Regions from separate parts of the Alteromonas sp. Mac1 genome, predicted to be linked through region 2. Evidence: predicted binding sites of a transcription regulator. Region 2 holds the regulator's gene; the other holds the start of a gene.
What was found. Region 2 encodes LexA, which represses DNA repair genes until DNA is damaged. Its sites were predicted from a motif close to TACTGTATNNNNATACAGTA; they were not measured.
Positions count from the first base shown of each region.

Region 1: a site for LexA is predicted at 3,079-3,098, ahead of recA (recombinase RecA). Genes of this name have one in related genera too.

Region 1 is NZ_CP013932.1:1,143,957-1,153,312, reverse strand. Features, by position in the region: gene AV939_RS04785 (ABC transporter permease) at 1-860, opposite strand, end outside; gene AV939_RS04780 (ABC transporter ATP-binding protein) at 844-1,650, opposite strand; gene recA (recombinase RecA) at 1,872-2,912, opposite strand; gene AV939_RS04770 (CinA family protein) at 3,167-3,655, opposite strand; gene mutS (DNA mismatch repair protein MutS) at 3,948-6,581, shown strand; gene AV939_RS04760 (CTP synthase) at 6,760-8,391, shown strand; gene eno (phosphopyruvate hydratase) at 8,451-9,356, shown strand, end outside.
Region 2 is NZ_CP013932.1:4,605,381-4,614,736, reverse strand. Features, by position in the region: gene AV939_RS19585 (TonB-dependent receptor) at 147-2,261, shown strand; gene lexA (transcriptional repressor LexA) at 2,419-3,045, shown strand; gene coxB (cytochrome c oxidase subunit II) at 3,629-4,804, shown strand; gene ctaD (cytochrome c oxidase subunit I) at 4,814-6,427, shown strand; gene AV939_RS19565 (cytochrome c oxidase assembly protein) at 6,509-7,096, shown strand; gene AV939_RS19560 (cytochrome c oxidase subunit 3) at 7,122-8,000, shown strand; gene AV939_RS19555 (DUF2909 domain-containing protein) at 8,028-8,237, opposite strand; gene AV939_RS19550 (SURF1 family protein) at 8,271-8,978, shown strand; gene AV939_RS19545 (hypothetical protein) at 8,971-9,356, shown strand, end outside.

The sequences.
Region 1 (9,356 bases), 1.2 Mb from region 2:
AAGATAAGCACAAAATCAATAATGCCGATCATCGCCATTACCTCAGCCACAAACTCAATCGCCATTCCTTGCGATAAGACAATGCCCCATATGGCCATGGAGGAAACGGTGATAAGGGCAGTAATTAGCCCCGCTATACCGATGGTCAAAAATTTACCTAGTACAAGCTTGTAGCGGTCCATAGGCGATATCAACAACGTCTCTAACGTCCCTCTCTCTTTTTCACCCGCACCTAAGTCTGATGCCGGTGCCATAGCACCTTGTAGGCATAAAATGAAAATGAAATAAGGTAATAGTCCACCTAAGCGTTCTCCCCATACTTCACGATCATCCGCTATATTTTCTTTTTCAATCACAATGGGCGCTAATAACGCTTGTTGCTGGGCTTCATCCAGTCCTAATTTAGCAAAAGCTGTCTTTTGAAATTCGTTGGTGTGAATATCAACAATTTCAGAGACTCGCCCCATTACTTTATTTAACCCAGCATCATTCAAATACAATTGAAGCTTATGCTGTCCAGAAGCAAGCACATCACTGTTGAAGCTTTCAGGGATGACTAAAACAAAATCGACTGTTTCATCTTTAATGAGCTTGGCGTAGTCGGCTTCATCTTGTATATCCACCACCGTAAATTTATTGGTTTCATTAGCGAATTGCTTCGACATCTCTGGTGCATATTGCTCGCCCACAATGGCATATTTCAATACTACGTTTTCGGCTTTTTCAGTGGCTGAATTCATGAAAAACATCGCTACCCCAAAAATCAATGGGAAAAGCAGCAAGGGCAAAACAATCATAAAAATAATGGTTTTGCGGTCGCGTAGTAACTCTTTGAATTCCTTTTTAAAGATTAACCACATTGCCCACCTCCCCTATATCCATTTTTAATGTTTGTAAGAAACTTTTATGCATTTGTCCGCCCGATAGCGCACTAAAGGCGGCAAGGGAATCGTTGAATACTGTTTCGCCTTGATTAATCACTGTTACTCGGTCGCAAAGCATTTGAACTTCATCTAAGTGATGGGTAGAAAAAATAACCGGCGTCCCTTTATCTTTAAGTCGTTGGATAAAGTCCATGACTGTAGACGTAGCCATAATATCTAAACCAGTGGTAGGCTCATCAAGCACTACTAAGGAAGGTTCGTGAATAACAGCGCGGGCAATGGCTGTTTTTTGTTTCATGCCAGATGAAAAATTTTCTGCGCGTCTGTCCAAAAAGCTCTGCATATCAAGTAAGTCAGCCATTTCTTCAATACGTGCTGATATTGTCGATTTATCAATACCATGCAATTCGCCAAAATAAGCAATATTTTCCCGCCCAGTCAGCCTGCCATACAAGCCGGTTGAGCTAGACAGAAACCCTATTTTTTTACGCGCAATAATTGGGTTGGCTAACACGTCTTCGCCATCAATCACCACGGTACCGCTATCTGGTTTAAGTGCTGTTGAAAGCATGCGTAATGTCGTGGTTTTTCCTGCGCCGTTTGGCCCTAGTAAACCAAGAACTTCTCCGTGACCACATGAAAACGAAACATCTTTCACTGATTGAAAGTAGCGCCCTTTTAATCGTGGATCCTTTTTCTCTTGCTCACTTAGCTTTTTGGGGTTATCCACCTCAAAGCGTTTAGCAAGACTAGATATTTCAATCATTATCCCTTCCCTTTTTTATTATTTAAATCGAATGCTTACCGTACTAGTCTTTGCCTTTCTATTTTTATTACAGCTTTACTGTTTTTTTATTTTAATTCAATGCAGAGTATGGAATTAAAGTGTTAAGAAGTATGTTTTTCGAGCACAAAAAAACCCACCATTTGGTGGGCTTTTCGATAACTCTAGAGCGCGACTATCTATTACAAATAGTACGTTGTGAGTTACTGCTGAGCATCATCTTCTGCAGCAGGTGCTTCTTCTACTTTCACTGTTTTAGGTAAAAGTAGCTCAGCGCGAATTTGTTTTTCAATCTCATCGGCAATAGCTGGGTTTTCTTTCAGGAACTTCATTACGTTCGCTTTACCCTGACCAATTCGGTCGCCTTTATAGCTGTACCAAGCACCGGCTTTATCAACCAATTTCTGCTTAACACCTAAGTCGATAAGTTCAGCTTCTTTACTGATACCTTCACCATAGCGAATCATGAATTCAGCTTGCTTAAATGGCGGTGCCACTTTGTTTTTCACTACTTTAACGCGAGTTTCATTACCAACCACCTCATCGCCTTCTTTAACCGCACCAATACGACGGATATCTAAACGTACTGAGGAGTAGAACTTAAGAGCGTTACCACCTGTTGTTGTTTCTGGGCTTCCGAACATTACACCAATTTTCATACGAATTTGGTTAATGAAAATACATAAGGTATTTGAACGCTTGATGTTACCTGTAAGCTTACGCAATGCTTGCGACATTAATCGTGCTTGTAAACCTACGTGTGAGTCACCCATGTCGCCTTCAATTTCTGCTTTTGGCGTAAGGGCAGCAACCGAATCAACAATTACTACATCAACACCGCCAGAGCGAACCAACATGTCACAGATTTCAAGGGCTTGTTCACCCGTATCAGGCTGAGAGACTAGAAGCTCATCAATATTCACACCAAGTTTTGATGCATAAATAGGGTCTAGCGCGTGCTCTGCATCTACGAAGGCACAGGTTTTGCCATTTTTCTGCGCTTCTGCAATTACCTGCAAGGTAAGTGTCGTTTTACCCGATGCTTCTGGTCCGTAAATTTCTACCACACGACCGCATGGCAAGCCGCCTATGCCCAAAGCGATATCAATGGTTAGTGAACCTGTAGAGATAGCCTCAATGTCCATCGCTTGGTTGTCGCCTAAACGCATAATTGCGCCTTTGCCGAACTGCTTTTCAATTTGCCCAAGTGCGGCACTTAAAGCTTTAGATCTGTTATCGTCCACGTCAATATCCTCTAGGATTAGCGGTTAAATTCTTTATTGATAATGTATTCGTTGAAGCTTTCTTCATTGATGCAGACTTTGTTAAGAGAACCTTCACTAGCACTGCTAACATTCATTGCATCAACATTTGCTTACCGACACCTTACCAAGTGTTGCGTGCATTCTATACTGTACAAGCATACAGTTTCAACCTGAGTTTTCATTTTATTTTGCTTATTGGGCTCTCATTGGATGCTACTTGGCTGATCGTCGAATCAGTCAGCCAACATCGCTAATAGGTGAGTAATAGCAAATTCTATCGCATGCAAGCGAACAGCCTCGCGGTCTCCAGCAAAAACCTGTTTGATGTTTTCTTGCTTTTCACCGCAAATAAATCCAAACCAAACCGTACCCACGGGCTTTTCTTCGCTGCCCCCGCCGGGGCCTGCAATACCGCTTACGGTTACCACGACATTCGCGCCGCTTTTGTGCTTAACCCCCGCCGCCATCTCTTCAACGGTCTGCAACGACACAGCACCATACGCATTTAAGGTTTCTGGTTTTACGGCTAACTCACGCATTTTGGCGTCGTTTGAATACGTCACCCAACTTTGATTAAACCAGTCCGAACTGCCAGCAATACTGGTAAAGGCGAAAGCAATTCCGCCCCCTGTGCAAGATTCTGCGCTTGAGACCGTCCAGCTTTTGCGGCGAAGGGCATTACCTAACGCAGTCACCATCTCTGTTGTATTGTCAGATACCATGAATGTCCTTTTATTGCTATCGGCACTGTTATCAGCTTTGGCCGTAAGGCGTTAAACTGTGCTGATGTGCTAACATGCGTCAGCTATCAATCTATTAATGAAAACAGGAAATGGTTGAAAATTCCGTACCCATATCAATAATACTCAGCAAACGTGAAAAGCGATTATTTTAGCACCCCTGCTCTTTTAATCACTCTTCTGTTAATAATTCTTCTGTTAATATAACAAATTGAGTTATCGCAAGTATCAGCAATAAAAAAGCACGAGGCATTTTTTGGAATCACACACTCCTATGATGCGCCAGTATTTAACGATAAAGGCGCAGCACCCTAACATTTTGATGTTTTACCGTATGGGCGACTTTTACGAGTTGTTTTTCGATGATGCCAAGAAAGCCGCAGAACTGCTTGATATATCGTTAACCGCACGGGGTAAATCCGGCGGCGATCCTATCCCCATGGCTGGTGTACCTTACCATGCAGTGGAAAGTTACTTAGCCCGCTTGGTAAAAATGGGCGAATCGGTAGCCATTTGCGAACAAGTAGGCGACCCTGCTACCAGTAAAGGCCCCGTTGAACGTCAGGTTCAGCGCATCGTTACCCCGGGTACGGTTACCGATGAAGCCTTATTAGAAGAACGCCGCGATAATGTATTAGCCGCAGTATGCGGCCACAGTATGCATTATGGCGTGGCGACATTAGATGTGACCAGTGGCCGTTTTGTAGTGGTTGAGTGCGACACCGACGATGCATTGCTAGGTGAACTTCAACGAATTAACCCTGCTGAGCTGCTCTACCCTGAAGGGTTTGAAAGCTTACCGCTGATAGAACAGCGCAAAGGTTTGCGTCGGCGTCCCGAGTGGGAATTCGATATCGATACCGCTACCGAACAATTAACCGCTCAGTTTCAAACTAAAGAGCTTGCAGGCTTTGGCGTGTCAGACTTAACCAAAGGCATTGGCGCCGCGGGTTGTGTACTCCAATATGTGAAAGATACCCAGCGTACGGCGCTGCCTCATATTCGGCGCATTCAAAAAGAACAACAAGACAGCCGTGTACAGCTAGATGCTGCAACCCGCAGAAACTTAGAACTTACCCACAATTTAGCCGGCGGTATTGAAAATACCCTGTTTAGCGTAATGGATACGACCACTACCGCTATGGGTAGCCGGTTATTACAACGCTATATTCATTCGCCTATCACCGACCAGCACGAATTACATAACCGACAAGATGCTATAGAAGCACTAATCGACAATGAGCCAGAAGCTATTCGCAGCCATTTAAAAACCATTGGTGATATTGAACGCATAATGGCACGGTTGGCATTACGTTCAGCAAGGCCTAGGGATTTCGCAAGGCTCAAAAACGCGCTGAATACCCTGCCCGCCCTTCAAGAAGCGCTAGGGGCGTATAACGTTGCACAGCTTAATGAATTAAAACTGGCCATCAGTACCTACCCAGAGCTACAAACCTTATTAAATAACGCGATTATCGATAACCCGCCTGTGGTTATTCGCGATGGCGGCGTTATTGCAGAAGGCTTTAATAGTGAATTAGATGAGCTTCGAAAACTGTCTCAAGGTGCTACCGATTATCTCGACGCCATGGAGCAACGGGAACGTGAACGCACGGGAATTTCAACCTTAAAAGTAGGCTACAACCGGGTTCATGGTTTCTTTATCGAAATAAGCCGCGCTAATAGCGACAAAGCACCCGCCGAATATATTCGCAGGCAAACCCTTAAAAATACAGAACGCTTTATTACACCTGAACTAAAAGAGCACGAAGATAAAGTACTTACTAGTCAAGGTCGTGCGCTTGCCCTTGAAAAACAGCTTTATGAAGCGCTTTTCGATGAGGTTGCACCATGCTTGAATGCGCTAATTGAAACCGCCGCAGCACTGGCTAAACTCGATGTACTATGCTGTTTTGCCGAACGCGCGTTAAGTCTTGATTGGTATCGCCCCACGTTAAGTATGGAAAATGCACTGACCTACGAAGAAGGCCGCCATCCTGTGGTGGAACAGGTTATGAAAGACCCTTTCATTGCCAACCCACTAACGCTCAACGATAGCCAGCGTATGCTTATTATTACTGGCCCTAACATGGGCGGTAAATCAACATATATGCGCCAAACTGCCTTAATTGCGCTGCTAGCCTATATTGGCAGCTATGTGCCCGCACAAAACGCCCATATTGGTAAAATCGACAGGATCTTTACCCGTATTGGTGCATCTGACGATTTAGCCTCTGGTCGCTCAACCTTTATGGTAGAGATGACAGAAACTGCCAACATTCTGCACAACGCCACAGAGCATTCGTTAGTTTTAATGGATGAGATTGGCCGCGGCACCAGTACTTACGATGGTTTGTCATTGGCATGGGCATGCGCCAGCTATCTTGCTCAAAAGCTGAATGCTTACACCCTATTTGCAACCCACTATTTTGAGCTCACCGAGTTACCAGATACTGAAAAGAGCGTGGTTAATGTGCACTTAGATGCAGTTGAGCACGACGATACCATCCGGTTTATGCACAGTGTACAAAATGGCGCGGCCAGTAAGAGCTTCGGTTTACAGGTTGCCCAACTTGCGGGTGTGCCTAAACCTGTCATTAAAGCGGCGCAGCAAAAGCTCGCTATTTTGGAAAACGCGCATCTCATCTCTGAAACTGAATCCGGTGTTGGGAATACTACTGATAAGTCATCTAAAACTGCGGATAAAACTGGTAAGCAACACGCTAAAGCAACCAGTAAAAAAGCAGCTGTATCTTCAACTTCACCATCACAATCTCAGTCTCAACTGTTGTTCCCAGATAAACCGCATCCGGTTGTTGAAGCGTTGGAAAACTTATCACCGGATGAGCTTTCCCCACGCCAAGCGCTAGACCTCATTTACACGCTAAAGCGTTTAAGTCAGTTCTAAAAAGAAGCGCTAGCCTCAAAAGCAGCGCTCAAATAGGTAAAAGAAGCGATTGTGTGGGCAAACAGATTGTCTGCTCACACTAACTTGCGTATACTATTATCCCGTCCAAAGTATGGGTAGTTTAGTTCCTAAACTACACTCATATTTACCCAATACAACTCAACGTTCTAGGTTTCGCATGACAAATTATATTTTCGTCACCGGTGGTGTAGTTTCATCGCTAGGTAAAGGTATTGCCGCTGCGTCGTTAGCCGCAATTCTTGAAGCTCGCGGGCTCACCGTCACCATGTTAAAACTCGACCCGTATATTAATGTCGACCCAGGCACCATGAGCCCTATTCAACATGGCGAAGTATTTGTTACCGATGATGGCGCAGAAACCGATCTGGATCTTGGTCACTACGAGCGTTTTATCCGCACCCGTATGACTAAGCGTAACAACTTCACTACCGGACGGGTATACGAAGAAGTACTAAAACGTGAACGTCGAGGCGACTACTTAGGCGCCACTATTCAGGTCATCCCACACATTACCAACGAAATTAAACGTCGTGTGGTTGAAGGCGCCGAAGGTCACGATGTGGCTATTGTTGAGATTGGTGGAACGGTAGGTGATATTGAATCACAGCCTTTCTTAGAAGCAATCCGTCAGCTTGGTACCGAGCTTGGCCGCGAAAAAGCCATGTACATGCACTTAACCTTAGTGCCTTACATGCCAGCTTCTGGTGAAGTAAAAACTAAGCCAACTCAGCACTCAGTGAAAGAGCTTCGTTCGATTGGTATTCAGCCAGACATTCTAGTGTGCCGCTCTGTAGGTGCATTACCATCTACTGAGCGTTCTAAAATTGCATTGTTCACTAACGTAAATGATAAATCGGTTATTTCCCTTAAAGACGTAGACAGCATCTACCGCATTCCAGCTGCACTTAAAGCGCAAGGTATGGATCAGCTTGTGGTAGACCGTTTTGGTTTAGACTGTAAAGAAGCCGACCTATCAGAATGGGAACAGGTACTTTACGCAGAATCTAACCCAACTGCTGAAGTTAATATCGGTATGATTGGTAAGTACGTAGAATTACCGGATGCTTATAAGTCAGTTAATGAAGCTCTTAAACATGCAGGCTTGAAGAACCGCTTAACCGTAAATATTCACCATATCGACTCGCAAGATGTTGAAAGCAAGGGCCCACAAATTCTAGAAAAACTAGATGCTATATTAGTGCCTGGTGGTTTTGGTGAGCGCGGTATCGAAGGCAAAATAGCCGCCGCACGTTATGCTCGTGAAAACAAAGTGCCTTATTTAGGTATTTGTTTAGGTATGCAAGTAGCACTCATTGAGTTCGCTCGTAATGTAGCAGGTATGGAAGATGCCAATAGCTCAGAGTTTGATCCTGAAACGCCTTACCCTGTCGTTGGCTTAATTACCGAATGGCTTGATGAAGCAGGTACCACAGAAGTTCGTAACGAAAGCTCAGACTTAGGCGGCACTATGCGTTTAGGTAGCCAACTGTGCCACTTAATTGAAGGTACTAAGGTACATGAAATGTATGGTAGTGCTGAAATTTACGAACGTCACCGCCACCGTTACGAAGTAAATAACAACCTTCGAGAGCAAATTGAAGCAGCAGGGTTGAAGGTAAGTGGTTTGTCCACTGATAAACGACTTGTAGAAGTAATAGAAATACCTGACCATCCTTGGTTTATTGCGGGTCAATTCCACCCTGAATTTACGTCAACCCCACGTGATGGACACCCATTATTTAAAGGGTTTGTCGCTGCTGCTGGACAGTATCAAAAAGAGAATCATTAATTTCTAATAAGGGAACACTTTCTCCCGTTGTGTTCCCAAACAATTGTTAAGGAAAAAACATGGCGAAAATTAGTCGCATTATTGGTCGCGAAATTCTGGACTCACGCGGTAATCCTACCGTAGAAGCCGACGTGTATTTAGAATCAGGCGTTATGGGTCGTGCTGCGGCACCATCTGGCGCTTCAACCGGTAGCCGAGAAGCACTAGAACTTCGTGACGGTGACAAGTCTCGTTATTTAGGTAAAGGCGTAATGAAAGCCGTAGCCGCTATTAACGATGCCATCGCACCTGCGCTTTTAGGTAAAGATGCACTAGCGCAAGCTGATATCGACGCTATCATGATTGACCTAGACGGCACAGAAAATAAAGAAACTCATGGTGCAAATGCTATTCTAGCGGTATCGCTAGCGGTTGCTAAAGCAGCGGCTTTAGAAAAAGGCGTTGCCCTTTACGAGCACATTGCAGATCTTAACGGCACTCCTGGTCAATACTCAATGCCAGTACCTATGATGAACATCATCAACGGTGGCGAGCACGCAGACAACAACGTAGATATTCAAGAATTCATGGTACAGCCAGTAGGCGCAAAGAGCTTCAAAGAAGCCCTACGCATGGGTGCTGAAATTTTCCATTCACTGAAGAAAGTACTTTCTGCTAAGGGCCTAAACACGGCCGTTGGTGACGAAGGTGGTTTCGCACCAAACCTTAGCTCTAACGCTGAAGCGCTAGCGGTTATCGTTCAAGCAGTCGAAAACGCTGGCTACAAAATGAATGAAGATATTACGCTTGCACTAGATTGTGCGGCATCTGAATTCTACAAAGATGGCCAATACGTATTGTCTGGTGAAGACAAGAGCTTCGATTCTGAAGCCTTTGGTGATTACCTAGCCGACCTTTCTGACAAGTACCCTATTGTGTCTATTGAAGATGGCCTAGACGAAAGTGATTGGGACGGTTGGGCAAGC
Region 2 (9,356 bases):
AGTTAAACTGACGCTTTCATTTATAACAAAAGTTTAATTTTTATTAATACACCTTTTAATTATTAACAATTATGACTAGAATCCGCTCTAAATAAGAATATCTATCATTTTCAATACTGTTTGAATTATCACTCGAGGAGACTTGCTTGAAACTTGGTAAAGCAACTATTTCTACTGCTGTTCTATTGGCACTTTATGGCACATCTGTTTTGGCTCAAGACACTGTAGCTGAATCAGATGAAAGCGTTGAACGTATTACAGTACGCGGCGCATTCTTTGGTCAACAAGTCGCCACAGCGGTAAAAACCCCAACACTATTGGTTAACGTGCCACAATCTGTATCGGTAGTAAGTGCACAGCAAATTTCAGAACAAGCACTGTTTAGTATTGCCGATGTTATGCAATACACGCCAGGTGTGAGCATTGGGCTGGGTGAAGATCATCGCGATCAGGTGACTATTCGTGGACAGAACACTACTGCCGATTTCTTTGTTGATGGGCTTCGCGACGACGTTCAGTACTTCCGCCCATTATATAATTTAGAACGCGTTGAAATATTACGTGGTGCGAACGCACTTTTATTTGGACGCGGTGGCGGCGGTGGCGTGGTTAACCGTGTGACTAAAGTAGCCAGTACTGCGGAAGACTTCACCACATTGTCAGCAGGTATTGATACCTTTGGCGCTGGCTCTATTAGCGTAGATACCAATAAAGCCATAGATGCCAACAATGCGTTTCGTTTTAATGGTGTGTTCGACAGCATTGATAACCACCGTGATTTTAAAGATGGTGAACGTTACGCATTAAACCCTACCTATACATGGATGGCTAACGACGACACTACGGTGGTGGCATCTTACGAATACGTAAACGATGACCGTTTAGTCGATAGGGGGATTCCTTCATTAGATGGTGCGCCGCTGGAAGGCTATGACGATACCTACTTTGGTGATCCAGACTTCAACAATACTACCCTTGAAGCACATATTGCCCGCATTCGTGTTGATCATTCACTATCGCAAAATTGGAACTTGAACGGTACGGTTCAGTTTGCTGACTATGACAAAGCTTATCAAAACTTGTACCCCGTTAATTTTGATGCTGATGCAGGCACAGTCACGTTAGACGGATATCGTGATACTACAACCCGTGAGAACACGTTGGTTCAATTGAACCTTATTGGGCAGTTTGCCACGGGTGATATTAACCATACCTTGTTGACGGGAATGGAATACGGTAGCCAAGATACAGAAAATGCTCGCCGTGATGCGTTTTTTGCAGACAGTCAAGACGATCAAGTATCCTTCGTGTTTAGTGACCCACTAGTAATTCCTTCAATGACGCTGACCGACCCAGTAAGAGATCGTGCATCTGATGTCACCTTTACCTCAGCGTTTGTTCAAGATGAAATTAAACTTAACGATAATTGGATCGTGGTAGCGGGTCTTCGCTACGACAACTTCGATATCGATGTCGTAGATAGTATTGAAGTGGCTGACGGTGCAGATGATGGCAACAACGGTTTTCTATCAAGTTCTGATTCACAAGTGTCTCCGCGTGCAGGCTTAATTTACAAGCCAGCGGAATCAGTATCGATTTACGCAAGTTACAGCAAATCGTTTTTACCTCGTTCAGGTGATCAATTCCTTTCACTGTCGCTGACAAGCCAAGCGCTAGAAGCTGAAGAGTTTGAAAATAAAGAAATTGGCGTGAAGTGGAATTTATCTGACTCGCTTAGCGTGACAGCAGCGGCATTTGAAGTTGAACGTGAAAACGGCACAGCGCAAGATCCTAACAACCCGGAAGCGTCTATTTTAACCGGTACCGAAACCAAAGGTTTTGAAGTGCAGGTGGTGGGTAAACTTTCAGAACGTTGGGTAATCAATGCTGGTTACAGCAACCTTGATGGCGAAGAAATGGGTCGAATTGTAGATGGCACATTGGCGAACCGCGACTTAGCGCAGCTACCAGAACATATGCTGACGTTATGGAATCAGTATGAAGTAAATGATGAATGGCGTGTTGCATTAGGCGTGATTTATCAATCTGAGCAGTATGCTTCATTAAATAATACGGTTGAGCTACCTGACTTTGTTCGCGTAGACGCTGCACTTTATTACGACTATAGCGAAGACGTTAAAATTCAGCTAAACGTTGAAAACCTATTCGACGAAGATTATTTTCCGTCAGCACATAACGACAACAATATTGCCACCGGCGAGCCGCTTAATGCGCGTTTGAGTTTGCAATATAAGTTTTAGTCACGCTAAATAGTAGTGATATACAAAGCGGCCTTCATGGCCGCTTTTTGCGTTGTGGTTAGGTCAGTATAAAAAACATGCTTTGCAAAGCTTTGTGCTTGTCATTTCCTTTTAGGTGTATATACTTACAGGAACTGTATAGACAGACAGGTCTTTTATGCGCCCACTCACAGCAAGACAAACAGAAGTTCTCGAGCTGATAAAAACAACCATGCTCGAAACTGGCATGCCGCCTACCCGTGCAGAAATTGCCCGTCATTTAGGTTTTCGCTCTGCGAATGCCGCTGAAGAACATTTAAAAGCGTTGGCCCGAAAAGGTGTCATCGAGATTCTTCCAGGTACTTCCCGTGGTATTAAATTGAATATCCCACTTGAAGATGAAGCTCCTGAAGAAGAAGGGCTACCTCTTATTGGCCGAGTGGCTGCGGGCGAACCTATTCTAGCGCAAGAGCATATAGAATCTCATTATAAGGTCGACCCTGCCCTATTTCAGCCTCACGCCGACTTCTTGCTTCGTGTAAGCGGTATGAGTATGAAAGACATAGGTATACTTGATGGTGACTTGTTAGCCGTGCACCGCACTACGGATGTCCATAATGGGCAGGTGGTAGTGGCACGTGTCGATGAAGACGTTACCGTTAAACGCCTTGAAAAGCGTGGCCGTGAAGTGCTACTTCATGCTGAAAATGATGAATTTTCTCCTATTAAGGTCGACTTAGCTTCAGAGCCTTTTTCTATTGAAGGTATTGCCGTTGGTGTTATTCGAAATGCCGATTGGATGTAACTTTTTAGCTATTTAGTAAAGAAAGCGGCTTATAGGCCGCTTTTTTGTATGTTTACCATACCTTGCTTGCACAATAATCTTGTTTAAGCCTCAGAAATACCTTAGAGGCCAGTTGATCCGGTTCCCACATTTTATCTTCTATTTATGTCATCTTTTATAGTACTAACTACCGCTATGTCTGTTATCTATTCTGTTTGAAAAGCATTCAATATTACGTAACTACCTTTTGATTATAAGAAACTTATTACACTTTATATTCGTCGATTTCGTTCAAAATGAGCGTTTCAAACGGCCACATTAATTATCCTTATAACGCCCATACGCTGTGGCGTGATTCATTCCTCTTACTTACAACTTTTGATTAAAAATTAAACGCTGGAATTGTTTTTTCTTAGAAAAGACTAGACTTGTGCGTTTTATTGAGCAATTCTTATACTGTATTTAACAAAATAATAACAATAGCTGCAACTTTGCTTTACAACTAAAGCTGGGCAATTAAGTTAAAAGTTGGATTTCGGGTATCAGTTGCCAGAAGCGCAGCGCATTTATTGCGGTAATGCTTCTGTTATAACGGAGGTGTTGAGTGAAACGAGTAACGACACAAGCGGCGACACAAGCGACAAAGTGGCTTTACGGGCTGCCACTTTTGCTTACCTCACCACTGCTGTTTGCGGATGTAGCAACAGGTGAAGGCTCATCCATGAATTTACGTCGAGGCGCAACCGACATAAGTGGTCAAGTGTACGACCTTCATATGTTGATGTTCTTTATCTGTATCGCCATTGCCGTTGTGGTTTTTGGGGTTATGTTTACCTCAATGTACTTACACCGTAAATCCAGAGGAGCGAAGCCTGCTCACTTCCATGAAAATGTAAAAGTTGAAATTGCGTGGACAGTAGTACCTTTCATCATTCTTATTCTTATGGCTATTCCCGCCGCTAAAACCCTTATTGCGATGGAAGATACCAGTGAGCCCGATCTTACTGTTGTCGTTACAGGTTCTCAGTGGAAGTGGCATTACCGATACATGGACAGAGATGTTGAGTTCTATTCGTTAATGGCGACTCAGCGAGAACAAATTGAAAACAAATTCGAGAAAGGCACGAATTATTTGCTTGAGGTCGACCGTCCACTGGTGATCCCCACAGGGCAAAAAGTGCGCTTTCTTATTACTTCAGATGACGTTATTCACTCTTGGTGGGTTCCAGATTTTGCGGTGAAAAAAGATGCTAATCCAGGGTTTATTAATGAATCTTGGGCAAAGGTGAACGAGCCTGGTATTTATCGCGGGCAGTGCGCCGAGCTTTGCGGAAAAGATCATGGCTTTATGCCGGTAGTGGTTATCGCAAAAGAACCTGCCGAATTTGATGCGTGGATGAACGAGCAAGAAGAAGCCGCTCGCCAAGCGAAAGAAGAAGAGCAACGTTTACTGTCGATGAATATGTCGATGGATGAACTAATGAAGGAAGGTAAGCGAGTTTATAACGCCACCTGTGCAGCTTGCCATATGCCTAATGGGGAAGGGTTGCCCGGTGTATTTCCTGCGCTTAAGGGCAGTGAAATGGTACTTGAAGACCAAACTGCACATATCGATATTGTGTTGAACGGTAAAACCGGCACGGCGATGCAGGCGTTCGGAAAAATGTTAAGCCTAAAAGACATTGCGGCTGTGGTGACCTACGAACGAAATGCGTGGGGCAATAATACGGGCGATATGGTGCAGGCCAAAGATGTTAATGCTGTCGTAAATGGAAACTAGGAGTGCGTAATGAGTAAAGCAACTGATGTCATTGCGCCGGATACCGCGGCGCATCACGAAGATCATGACCATCATAGCCATATTCCAAAAGGAATAACTCGATGGTTGTTTACCACTAACCATAAAGATATAGGCACCTTGTATTTATGGTTCGCCTTTATCATGTTTTTAATTGGCGGCGCCATGGCAATGGTGATCCGTGCTGAGCTTTTTCAGCCTGGATTACAAATTGTTGAGCCAAATTTCTTTAATCAAATGACGACTGTACATGGTCTTATCATGGTGTTTGGTGCAGTAATGCCAGCCTTCACAGGGCTAGCAAATTGGCTGATTCCAATGATGATAGGGGCACCAGATATGGCCCTGCCGCGAATGAATAACTGGAGTTTCTGGATATTACCCGGAGCCTTCCTGATCCTACTTAGTTCGCTCTTTTTAGAGGGCGGCGGCCCAGCATTTGGGTGGACCTTCTATGCACCGCTTTCCACCACTTACAGTGGCGACTCTACGGCTTTGTTTGTGTTCTCGGTACATATCATGGGTATTTCATCCATCATGGGGGCGATTAACGTAATAGTGACCATTTTCAACATGCGTGCCCCTGGCATGACATGGATGAAAATGCCTTTATTCGTCTGGACTTGGCTTATTACTGCTTTCTTACTTATTGCAGTAATGCCGGTGTTGGCGGGGGCGGTCACCATGGTGCTGACGGATAAGTTTTTTGGCACCAGCTTTTTTGATGCAGCAGGTGGCGGCGACCCCGTTATGTTCCAGCATATATTCTGGTTCTTTGGGCATCCCGAGGTATACATAATGATATTGCCAGCCTTTGGCATTATCTCTCAAATTGTCCCTACGTTTTCCCGCAAGAAACTGTTTGGCTATGCCTCTATGGTATACGCCACAGGCTCTATTGCGCTGCTGTCTTTTGTGGTGTGGGCTCACCATATGTTTACTACCGGTATGCCGGTGTATATGGAAATGTTCTTCATGTTTGCCACCATGCTTATTTCGGTGCCAACGGGCGTGAAGGTCTTCAACTGGGTGGCGACTATGTGGCGGGGCTCCCTTACCTTTGAAATGCCCATGATGTTTGCCATTGCGTTTATCGTATTGTTTACCATTGGGGGCCTGTCAGGGTTAATGCTGGCTATCGTACCCGTCGATTTCCAATACCACGACACCTATTTCGTGGTCGCACACTTCCATTACGTGCTGGTAACCGGTGCCATCTTCTCGATCATGGCTGCGGTGTATTACTGGTTACCCAAGTGGACAGGAAAAATGTACCACACGGGGCTAGCAAAATGGCATTTCTGGTGCTCACTAGTGTCGGTGAATGTGCTGTTCTTCCCTATGCACTTTGTGGGTCTGGCAGGAATGCCACGTCGTATTCCTGACTACGCCTTGCAATTTGCTGATTTTAACAAATGGATAAGCCTAGGTGGATTTGCCTTTGGGTTGTCGCAGCTTATCTTCTTAGCGTTGTTGATTAAGGCCTGTAAGAAGCAAGGTGAGCCAGTATCTGCTCAAGTGTGGGAAGGTGCTGAGGGACTAGAGTGGGAAATTCCTTCTCCTGCACCCTATCACACCTTTGAAACGCCGCCTGTTGTTAAGTGAAAGTGAGATAAGCAATACAGGCAAAATAGTCGCTAAATTGTGGTGATGTATCAGCACAAAAAGTAGGCACGGGAGATAACCATGACACAAATAAATGCAAACAACAAAATGGTGATAAGACTCGTCGTTATTGTGTTTGGCATGTTTGGTTTTGGTTTCGCCCTAGTGCCACTATACGATGTGTTTTGCGATGTAACCGGGATAAACGGCAAAACCGAAAATACTGCAGCGGTATATGAGTTTATTGAAATAGATGAAAGCCGTGAGGTGACGGTGGAGTTTATCACCCGCACGAATACCGGTATGCCTTGGGAGTTTCGCGCACAAACTACCCGTATGAAAGTGCATCCAGGAGAGCTTAATACGGTGTCGTTTTACGTTAGAAACCCTGCATCTAACAACATGATGGCGCAAGCTATTCCGTCTGTTTCACCAGGTATGGCAGCGCTATATTTAAATAAAACGGAATGCTTTTGCTTTAATCAGCAACCTTTAAGTGCGGGGGCTGAGGCGTATATGCCCATGCAGTTTTATGTCGACCCACAGCTTCCTGAAGAAATTAGTTATTTTACTGTGCAATACACCTTGTTTGATGTGACCGCGCGCGCGAGTGATATGAAAACAAAACCGAATCCCTACATGGTCCCTCAACCTGAAAGTGGTAAATAACAGGTATTGGGATAAGGAGAGAGTAATGCAGCAAGAATATCAGAAATACTATGTACCAGCCCAAAGCCCATGGCCAATTGTAGGTGCGGTGGCGCTATTTTTAATTGCCGTTGGCGCGGGCAACTTTGTAATTGAAGCCACTAAAGGTGAATCAGGCTATGGAGGTTATACACTTCTCGCTGGGTTTGTCGTATTAATGGTGATGTTGGTTGGCTGGTTTAAAAACCAAATTGATGAGTCTATGTCTGGGCTTTATAGCGACCAATTAGGGCGCTCATACCGACAGGGAATGAGTTGGTTTATCTTCTCTGAAGTTATGTTTTTTGCCGCCTTCTTTGGCGCACTCTATTACGCCCGATTCATTTCAGTGCCTTGGTTAGGCGGTGCATCAAATAACGCAATGACTAACGAGGTGTTATGGCCCACGTTTGAAGCCATGTGGCCACTAGTCTCTACCCCTGGGGGCATCACTACGCAAGAAATGAGTGCTGTTGGTTTACCCACGATTAATACAGTTATTTTACTTATATCATCGGTCACATTGCACTTTGCTCATGTTGGTTTAGAGCAGAACAAACGCAAGCAACTCACCGTCATGTTAGGCGTTACTATCTTGTTGGGAATTGGATTTTTATTTTTACAAGTTGAAGAGTACGTTCACGCCTACCGCGACCTAGGGCTAACGCTACAGTCAGGCATTTACGGTAATACCTTTTTCATGCTGACGGGCTTTCACGGTATGCACGTGACGCTTGGCACCATCATTCTGATTGTTATGTTTTTTAGAGTGCTAAAAGGGCATTTTACTCCGCATAACCACTTTGCCTTTCAAGCCGGAAGTTGGTATTGGCACTTTGTTGATGTGGTGTGGGTGATGCTTTATATCTTTGTTTACGTTTTATAAATGCCGATTAAAAAATGCCGTCAAACCCTAGTAAGGTCGAGGGTTTGGCGTAATTAAACCGGTGCCGATTGCCACTAAAATTAAAATCACAATGATGGCAGAAGTGAGCACCCTGCGACCGATGTATTTACTCATTGGACCGTCTTTGGGATCGTTTTTCATCATGACTCGCATGGCCATAAAAAGGTTAACGATCATGAAAAGTACCAACGCAACCAAGATTATTTTTATCAACATATAAACCTCAATAGTAGTGTGCAGGTTGGCCAAATGAATCAGGTGAGAGCATCCAAATTAATCGCTATCGTCATTACCAGTTTATGTGTAATGGCGATGTGTAGCTTGGGGTTCTGGCAACTAGACCGAATGGCACAAAAGCAACAACGCATAGCTAGCATAACCGAAAAACAGGGGAAAGAAAGCTTGTCGCTCATCGATGCCCTTTCAATGAAAGCGCCCGAAGATCGAATCGTTTCTTTTGAAGGTACGCCAAACGGCGACAAGGTGTTATTGCTCGATAACCAAATACATGAACAACGGGTAGGTTACGATGTATTGGCGCCAGTGCAGACCAACGCAGGGTGGGTTTTGGTTAACTATGGTTGGTTGCCTGCACCAGATTTATCGCGCTCGCTACCGGCTGTCAAAATTAGTCACCACTCACAACAATTTGAAGGGGTGGTGAGTCAGCCCAGTCATAACCCGTTAGTAAAAGAAACGCTTACATCAGCATCACGCTTTCCGGCACGTATTCAGCAAATTTCAATCAGTACCGCCAGTGAATTGCTATCACTTAACTTATTACCTTATGTAGTAGTACTTACTTCAAAGAATGACCTTTTTGTTAGGCGTTATAACAGTGTTGTCATGCCGCCTGAAAAGCATTTGGGTTATGCCATTCAATGGTTTGGTCTTGCTATCGCAGCCGCCTTGATTGGCGGTTTCGCAATTATGAAAAAAGGACGTCAATATGAGTAATCCGGCCTCGAAGAAAACCTTAATTATCATGGTCGCCGTGTTCGTGCTACCAGTGATTCTAGCTAAGCTTGCGTTAGAAAATGACTGGTTCAACCAAGGTGCTACAAATAAAGGAGCGTTGCTGCAGCCTACCATTGATGTTTCATCGCATTTAGAAGGCACTGAGCCGAAATGGCGCTTGTTGTATGTATTGCCAGAAAACTGTGATGCGATTTGTGAAAATGCATTGTTTAGCATTAACCAAGTATGGCTGGCGTTAGGCAAAGAGTCTGACAGGGCACAAGCTTTAGTTTTGTTCACTGGAAAAAGTGATGTAACAGCACTAGAGCAACTATCTGAGTACGCCAACGTGCATACCTTGAGCGTCAGCGATGCGCC